DNA from 2 places in the Streptomyces sp. NBC_00727 genome. Region 1 is predicted to be linked to the other one. Evidence: riboswitches for the same ligand, from Rfam matches in the RefSeq annotation. Region 1 holds a riboswitch; the other holds the start of a gene.

The links. Region 1 has a riboswitch for S-adenosylmethionine ahead of OG242_RS07375 (aminotransferase class V-fold PLP-dependent enzyme). Riboswitches for the same ligand answer to the same signal wherever they lie in the genome.
Region 2: linked by a shared signal. The riboswitch ahead of thrC (threonine synthase) and the one ahead of OG242_RS07375 (aminotransferase class V-fold PLP-dependent enzyme) in region 1 are both predicted to bind S-adenosylmethionine.

Annotation. Positions count from the first base shown of each region.
Region 1 is NZ_CP108981.1:1,661,943-1,666,352, reverse strand. Features, by position in the region: gene OG242_RS07385 (cytochrome bc complex cytochrome b subunit) at 1-1,013, shown strand, start outside; gene trpD (anthranilate phosphoribosyltransferase) at 1,136-2,200, shown strand; SAM riboswitch class IV at 2,283-2,400, shown strand; gene OG242_RS07375 (aminotransferase class V-fold PLP-dependent enzyme) at 2,575-3,987, shown strand; gene OG242_RS07370 (Lrp/AsnC family transcriptional regulator) at 4,008-4,289, opposite strand; gene OG242_RS07365 (rhomboid family intramembrane serine protease) at 4,286-4,410, opposite strand, start outside.
Region 2 is NZ_CP108981.1:3,953,384-3,957,793, forward strand. Features, by position in the region: gene OG242_RS17700 (trehalose-6-phosphate synthase) at 1-528, opposite strand, end outside; gene OG242_RS17705 (glucosyl-3-phosphoglycerate synthase) at 593-1,540, opposite strand; SAM riboswitch class I at 2,002-2,128, shown strand; gene thrC (threonine synthase) at 2,146-3,438, shown strand; gene OG242_RS17715 (MoaD/ThiS family protein) at 3,480-3,755, shown strand; gene OG242_RS17720 (cold-shock protein) at 4,111-4,317, shown strand.

The DNA.
Region 1 (4,410 bases):
GCGACATCATCGCGAGGTTCTACTCGATCCACATCCTGCTGCTGCCGGGCATCATGCTCGGGCTCGTGGTCGGCCACCTCATCCTGGTCTTCTACCACAAGCACACGCAGTTCGCGGGTCCCGGCAAGACGAACAAGAACGTCGTCGGCATGCCGCTGATGCCGGTGTACATGGCGAAGGCCGGCGGGTTCTTCTTCCTGGTCTTCGGTTTCATCGCGATCATCGCGGCGATCGCCTCGATCAACCCGATCTGGGCGATCGGCCCGTACCGCCCCGACCAGGTGTCCACGGGCGCCCAGCCGGACTGGTACATGGGCTTCGCCGAGGGCTTCGTCCGTGTGATGCCGGGCTGGGAGATCAACCTGTGGGGCCACACGCTGGTCCTCGGTGTGCTCATCCCGCTGGTGCTGTTCGGTGTGATCCTCGGCCTCCTGGCGCTCTGGCCGTTCATCGAGTCCTGGATCACGGGTGACAAGCGTGAGCACCACATCCTGGACAAGCCGCGCAACGCGCCGACCCGGACGGCGCTCGGTGTCGCCTGGGTGACGATCTACTTCGTCATGCTGATCGGTGGCGGCAACGACATCTGGGCGACGCACTTCAGCCTCTCGCTCAACTCGATCAGCTGGTTCGTCCGCGTCGCCTTCTTCGTGGGCCCGGTCGTGGCGTTCGTCGTCACCCGCCGGATCTGCCTCGGCCTCCAGCGCCGCGACAAGGAGAAGGTGCTGCACGGCCGCGAGTCCGGGCTCATCAAGCGCCTGCCGCACGGTGAGTTCGTCGAGGTCCACGAGCCGCTCTCGCCGGAGATGCTGCACACGCTCACCGCGCACGAGCAGTACCAGCCGCTCGAGATCGGCCCGACGGTCGACGAGAACGGTGTGGAGCGCAAGGTCTCCAGGATCACCAAGGCCCGGGCGCGGCTCAGCAAGAGCCTGTACGGCGAGGACAGCCAGATCGCCAAGCCCACCGCCGAGGAGTACAAGGAGATCACCAGCGGCCACGGCCACCACTGATCACCCGTTCTGACCGCCACGGCGAGAGCCCCGTCCATTCGCTGGACGGGGCTCTTTGCCGTCCCCGGGGCTCGATAGGGTGGAGCCGATCCCTTATCGGCTGTGGACCCCAGGAGCGGACCATGAACGTTGTGACCCCGGACGGCGGCGACAGCGTGGCGGCCCGTACGTGGCCCAGCGTGCTGACCCCCCTGATGCGCGGCGAGGACCTGAGCGCCGACGCCACCGCCTGGGCCATGGACCGCATCATGAGCGGCGAGGCGACCGACGTGCAGATCGCCGGTTTCGCGGTCGCCCTGCGCGCCAAGGGCGAGACGGTCACCGAGGTCTCCGGCCTGGTCCGCGCGATGTACGAGCACGCGACGACCATCGAGGTGCCCGGCCGTACCGTCGACATCGTCGGCACCGGCGGCGACATGGCGAAGACCGTCAACATCTCGACCATGTCCGCGATCGTCGTCGCCGGCACCGGCGCCAAGGTCGTCAAGCACGGCAGCCGCGCCTCGTCGTCGGCCAGCGGCTCCTCCGACGTCCTCGGGAAGCTCGGCGTCAACCTGGAGCTCTCCCCGCAGCGCGTGGTCCAGGTCGCCGAGGAGGCGGGCATCACCTTCTGCTTCGCGGTGAAGTTCCACCCCGCCCTGCGCCACGCGGCCAAGGCGCGCGGCGAGCTGGGCGCGCCGACCACGTTCAACATCCTCGGCCCGCTCACCAACCCGGCCAAGGTGCGCTCCCAGGCGATCGGGGTGGCCGATCTGCGCATGGCCCCCATCGTCGCGGGCGTCCTCGCCGAGCGCGGCAACTCCGCCCTGGTCTTCCGCGGTGACGACGGCCTGGACGAGCTGACCACCACGGCGACCTCGCGGGTGTGGGTGGCCCGGGACGGCGTGGTCCGCGAGGAGTCCTTCGACCCGCGCGACGTCGGCATCGAGCTGGTCCCGGTGGAGGCGCTGCGCGGCGCCGACGCCTCGTACAACGCCGATGTGGCCCGCCGGCTGCTGGCCGGCGAGACCGGGCCGGTACGGGACGCGGTGCTGCTCAACTCGGCGGCCGCGCTGGTGGCGCTGGACCCGGGCGAGGGCCCGCTCACCGAGCAGATCCGCGCGGGCATGGCGAAGGCCGCCGAGTCCATCGACTCGGGGGCGGCCGGGCGCGCGCTGGAGAGATGGGTCGTCGCCAGCAACGCGTGAGCGCACGGATGTGAGGCGGGGCGCAGTCCAGATCATGGACTGCGCCTTGCGCGTTTCCGTACGTATGGCAGGATGCTGGGCAGGTCATGAGTGACAGCGACTACGGCCCCGGCCCGCTGTCCGGCAACCCTCCGTCCGTGGCGGGGTGCCCCGGGTGAAGACCAGGCCGCAGGCAGCGAGGTCTGCGGCAAGCGCGGACCCCTCGACGTCGCGTGACGTCCACCCGTGGGGTCCTTGGTCCTCAGGGAGCCTCTTGTGAGCAAGCGAATGCGTTAGGGCCCACGGCCCTCCTCCGCACCCCCTCTTCTCTTCACTCCGTGCTGCCGCATCTGTGCCGGCGCGCGGAATTCGCCTGCCTCTTACGGGAGTTCGCCATGTCTGTCTTCACCGCTGCCGCCGACCAGTCGCTTTGTGCCCCGCTGCCGGTTCTGGGCGAGGATGTCCTCGTCCCGCTGGTCACCGGCGGGGAGGTCGGCTACGCGGCGCTGGACTACGCGGCGAGCTCCCCGGCGCTGAAGCGGGTGTGGGACGACGTGGCCGCGTACGCCCCGTACTACGGCAGCGTGCACCGCGGGGCCGGGTACCTCTCGCAGCTGTCCACGGACCTCTTCGAGTCCAGCCGCGCCACGGTGGCGGAGTTCCTGGGGTGCCGCGCCGAAGACCAGGTGGTCTTCACCCGGTCCACCACCGACTCGCTGAACCTGCTGGCCGCCGCGCTGCCCGCCGACTGCCAGGTCTTCGTCTTCGAGACCGAGCACCACGCCTCGCTGCTGCCCTGGCGCGACGCCCGGGTGACCTACCTGAACGCCCCGCGCACCCCCGCCCAGGCCGTCGCCACCCTGGAGCAGGCCCTCGCCGACCGCGAGCCCCACGGTCCCGCGCTGGTCTGCGTCACCGGCGCCTCCAACGTGACCGGCGAGCTGTGGCCGGTCCGGGAGCTGGCCGCCGCCGCGCACGCCCACGGCGCCCGGATCGTCCTGGACGCCGCCCAGCTCGCCCCGCACCACCCCGTCGACATCGCCGAGCTGGACGTGGACTGGGTCGCCTTCTCCGGGCACAAGCTGTACGCCCCGTTCGGCTCGGGCGTCCTGGCCGGCCGGGCCGACTGGCTGCGCGAGGCCGAGCCCTACCTGGCCGGCGGCGGCGCCTCCCGCAAGGTGGCCCGGCGCACGGACGGCGGCGTGGACGTCGAGTGGCACACCACCGCCGCCCGTCACGAGGCCGGTTCGCCCAACGTCATCGGCGTCTACTCCATCGCCTCCGCCTGCAAGGCGCTCACCGAGGCCGGCTTCGACCGGCTGGTCGCCCGCGAGCAGCACCTCGTCGGCGAGGTCCTGGCCGGGCTGGCCGAGGTCCCCGAGGTGAAGGTGCTGTCGCTGTTCGGCGACGACGCCCCGAGGGTCGGCGTCATCTCCTTCGTGGTGGAGGGCTGGAACAGCTCCCACTTCGCCGCCGCGCTCTCCGCCGAGTACGGCATCGGGGTCCGCGACGGCCTCTTCTGCGCCCACCCGCTCGTGCGCACCCTGCTCGGCAGCGACCCGGGCGAGGCGGGGGAGTGCGGCGCGCCGGAGGCCCGGCCCGGCGAGCTCCCCCAGTCCCGAACAGACTCGACCGGGGGGACCCCCCCGCTGAACGCGATCCGGGTCAGCTTCGGCGCCGGGACCCCGGACGAGCACGTCGAGCGGTTCCTGAGCGCGGTCCGGGAGCTGGTGAGCGACGGGGCGCGCTGGAAGTACCGCACCGAGGACGGCCGTTGCGTGCCGGACCGGGGCGCCGCCCAGGTCTGAGGGCCGGGCGGCGCGGCCGGCTACGCGTCCAGGCCGATGGAGAACGCGGCCTCCAGGTCGTGCTGCGAGTACGTACGGAAGGCGACATGGGTGTCGGTTCCCTCGACACCGGGGATCTTGCTGATCCGGCCGGGGATGACCTCGGCGAGATCGTCGTGCCTGGACACCCGGACCATGGCGATCAGGTCGTAGGTACCGGTGACCGAGAAGACCTCGCTGACGCTGTCCAGCGCGGCGATGGCCTCGGCGATCTCGGGAATCCGGTCCACGCTGGTCTTGATGAGCACGATCGCGGTGATCACGGCTGTGTTTCTCCCTCGGTGGCCGTGGCTGGAGACTTCACTCTAGGGCCTCTCGTGTCGCGCCTGTAGCGACCCCAGGCGTAGACGAAACCGGTGGCGAAGCCCACCACATGCGCCAGGT
Region 2 (4,410 bases), 2.3 Mb from region 1:
CGGGGTGTGCGAGAAGTGGCCGATCCGCAGGTCGGGGCGGAGCTCGCGGAGCATGCCGGGGACGAGCGAGAGGTGGTAGTCCTGCACCAGGACGGCCGCGCCCTCGCCCGCCTCCTCGGCGAGCGCCTCCGCGAAGGCCCGGTTGTACGCCTCGAAGGAGGCCCACTGCCTGCGGAACTCCGCGTCGAAGACGGGCTCGACGGGCGTCTGGTACAGCATGTGGTGGACGAACCACAGCACGGAGTTGGCGATGCCGTTGTACGCGTCGGCGTGCACGTCGGCGTCGATGTCGAGCATCCGGACGCCCGGCTCGCCGACCCCGCGGCGCACCGCCTCGCGGTCGCCGTCGCCGAGGGCGGCGCAGACCCACATCTTGTCGTCGACGGCGCTGAGGCCGGAGACGAGTCCGCCCCCGCCCCGTTTCGCTTCGAGGGAGCCGTCCTCGCCCCGTGTGTACGACACGGGACCGCGGTTGGACGCGACGAGGACCTGGGCAGCGGGCTGGTGGGGGGCGTGCTCGGAGACCATGGCCGGAATCTAGCCCGAACCCGATCCGCCCAAACGTACGAAGTCGGACGGGGTGGGGTCGTGATCAGGCCGCGCGCCGTGCCACGTACTCCTCGATCTCCAGCATCGGCGGCCGCTCCTGCGTGTCGACCGGGTGGGTGCGCGGGACGAATCCGCCGGGCCCGCGCTCGAACTGGGTGAGCGACGGGCGGACCAGATGGCCGCGGGAGAGGCGTACCTGCGCGGTGCGGTAGATCGCGGCGGCCATCCGGCCGAGCGCCCGGCCGTCCTGGTGGCGGTGGACACGTACGCCGACGTCGACCTGGGCGAGGGCGTCCAGGCCGACGGTGTGCAGCGCGTCGACGAGCAGCCCGAGCTCGACCCCGTAACCGACCGGGAACGGCAGCCGCTCAAGGAGCGAGCGGCGTACGGCGTACTCGCCGCCCAGCGGCTGGACGAAGCCCGCCAGCAGCGGCCAGTGCAGGTTGAGCAGCGGGCGGGCCACCAGTTCGGTGACGCGGCCGCCCTGGCCCGCGACCTCGCCGAGCGGCCGGTCGTACATGGCCTTGACGAACTGCACCTCGGGATCGTCCAGCAGCGGGCCGACGATGCCGGAGACGAAGTCCGCGGAGAAGTCCTTCAGGTCCGCGTCCACGAAGCACAGGATGTCGCCGCCGGTCACCAGGAGCGAGCGCCAGAGCACCTCGCCCTTGCCGGGGACGGCAGGGAGGCGGGGCAGGATGCTGTCGCGGTGGACGACCCGGGCGCCCGCGCGGCGGGCGACCTCGGCGGTGGCGTCCGTGGAACCGGAGTCGATCACCACCAGCTCGTCGACCAGCCGGACCTTCTCCATCAGCTCGCGCCGGATCGTGGCGACGATGTCCCCGACGGTCTCCGCCTCGTTCAGCGCGGGCAGGACGACGCTCACGCCCGTACCGCGGCCCGCGTGCGCGGCGGCCTGCGCGCTCGCCGACGGGCGGTCGGCGGCCGACCAGGAACGCCTGGTCAACCAGCGTTCGACCTCTTCGAGCACGGTCGATACTCCCTGTATTTGAATCCTCCCCCCAGCTGACGCAGGGGGATTCCTGGCTCACGCTGCCTGCGGGTCAGCGACCCGGCAGGTCTTCCACGATCAACACCAGCCGGGACGAAACCTGCCCGGTTTGGCACGGCAAAGCTTGGAGGTGCGTGTGCCGTCTTGGTTCTCGATCAGCACGTGTGCGGAGCTTGTTCGCACACCGCACGCTTGTCAGCGTACCCGATCATGTGGGCGTCTTTCGCTCTGGGGCGGAAGACCGCTTTCTGTCCTGCTCCGCAGGGGCCCAATTCCTGCCCGGTCCGGGCATCCCGGGCGGCTCGGTGATCCATCTCGCGGTACGGACGACTATCTCAACAGTCCGCTCCTTCGGTTACAGTCTTGAACAACGCGGACGGCCATCGCATGCCGGGGTCGGTCCGCCGACAAATGCCCGGATCCATGATCCGGTGCCACAGCGCTCATCCAGAGGGACAGAGGGAACGGCCCGTTGAAGTCCCGGCAACCCTCCTGCCGACCGCGAGGTCAGGTGGGGAAGGTGCCAATTCCGTCTCGCGGCGAAACGCGCCGTGAGGAAGATGAGGAGAAAGGGCCTCGCCATCATGGCTGTTGAGACTGTCGCAGCAAACACCGAATCCTCTGTGGACCTGGGTCCCGCCGCGGCGCTTTCCTGCCGCGAATGCGGTGAACGGTTCGCACTCGGTCCCATTTTCGCCTGCGCGTCCTGTTTCGGGCCGCTCGAAGTGGCGTACGACCTGCCGAGCGGCTCCCCCGACGAGCTGAAGAAGCGCATCGAGGCCGGTCCGGACAACATCTGGCGTTACGCGCCGCTGCTGCCGGTGCCCGCAGATGTCGCCGGCAAGCCCAATCTCAACCCCGGCTTCACCAAGCTGGTCAAGGCCGACAACCTCGCCCGCGAGCTGGGTGTGACCGGCGGCCTGTACGTGAAGGACGACTCCGGCAACCCGACGCACTCCTTCAAGGACCGTGTCGTCGCGATCGCCGTCGAGGCCGCCCGCGCCTTCGGCTTCACCACCCTGTCCTGCTCCTCCACGGGCAACCTCGCCGGTGCGGTCGGCGCCGCCGCGTCCCGGGCGGGCCTGCGCTCCTGCGTGTTCATCCCGCACGACCTGGAGCAGGGCAAGGTCGTCATGGCCGCGGTGTACGGCGGTGAGCTGGTCGGCATCGAGGGCAACTACGACGACGTCAACCGCTTCTGCTCCGAGCTCATCGGCGACCCGCTCGGCGAGGGCTGGGGCTTCGTCAACGTGAACCTGCGCCCGTACTACGGCGAGGGCTCCAAGACGCTGGCGTACGAGATCTGCGAGCAGCTCGGCTGGCGGCTGCCCGACCAGATCGTCATCCCGGTCGCGTCCGGCTCGCAGCTCACGAAGATCGACAAGGGTCTCCAGGAGCTGATCAAGCTGGGCCTGGTCGAGGACAAGCCGTACAAGATCTTCGGCGCCCAGGCAGAGGGCTGCTCCCCGGTCTCCACCGCCTTCAAGGCAGGCCACGACGTGGTCCGCCCGCAGAAGCCGAACACCATCGCCAAGTCCCTGGCGATCGGCAACCCGGCCGACGGCCCGTACGTCCTGGACATCGCCCGCCGCACCGGCGGCGCCGTCGAGGACGTCGACGACGAGCAGGTCGTCGACGCGATCAAGCTGCTGGCCCGCACCGAGGGCATCTTCGCCGAGACGGCGGGCGGGGTGACGGTCGGCGTGACGAGGAAGCTGATCGAGGCCGGTCTGCTCGACCCGGCGCTCACCACCGTCGTCCTGAACACCGGTGACGGCCTCAAGACGCTGGACGCGGTGGCCGAGACCTCGCAGGCGACCGCCACGATCCGCCCGAGCCTCGACGCCTTCCGCGCCGCGGGCCTCGCCACCAGCTGATCCGCCTCCGACCACCCGAGACTTCAGGAAGGGCACCCGCCATGAGCGTCAAGGTCCGCATCCCCACCATCCTCCGCACCTACACGGGCGGCCAGGCCGAGGTTCCGGCCGAGGGCGCGACCCTCTCCGAGGTCATCGCGTCGCTGGAGAAGGACCACCCGGGCATCGCGGCCCGCGTCCTTGACGACCAGGGCAAGCTGCGCCGCTTCGTCAACGTGTACGTCAACGACGACGACGTGCGCTTCGAGGGCGGCCTCGACGCGGCGACCCCGGACGGCGCCGGCATCTCGATCATCCCCGCCGTCGCCGGCGGCTGAGCCCCCGACTTCGCAGCATCACCGCAATTGCCCCCTCCGCGAGAGAAGCGGAGGGGGCAATTCTGCATGGTTGAGCGCGGTAGAGTGTGGGAAGTCCCCTTCGCTGCGCGTGCCGCCCGCATATGAGAATGCGCCGCCCCACGATCAAATGCAGCCAAAGTGCTTGAGCCTCTTGCGCCATAAGTCACCTTTGCCGGGCCCGACTTGTCCTGCAATCCCGTGAATTCCCCGTATTCGGGCGATCGGTGCTGCGCAGAATTGTCGTCCGACTGACCTGTTGCACAGGGCAGTTGGGCAGATACATTCAGCGGCGGTCGACGCGCTTCGGCGCACACACGTTACAGGGGAGTTAGGCATGGCTCAGGGCACCGTCAAGTGGTTCAACGCGGAGAAGGGGTACGGCTTCATCGCGGTCGACGGTGGTGCGGATGTATTCGTCCACTACAGCGCGATCCAGATGGACGGTTACCGCACCCTCGAAGAAGGTCAGCGGGTCGAGTTCGAAATCTCGCAGGGCCAGAAGGGGCCGCAGGCGGACATGGTCAAGCTCGCCGTCGGCTGAGCCCGGCACGCACGTCGGCCACGACGCTACGCACGTACGAAGGGTCCGTACCTAGGGGTACGGACCCTTCGCGCGTCCCGGGCCCGCCTGCTG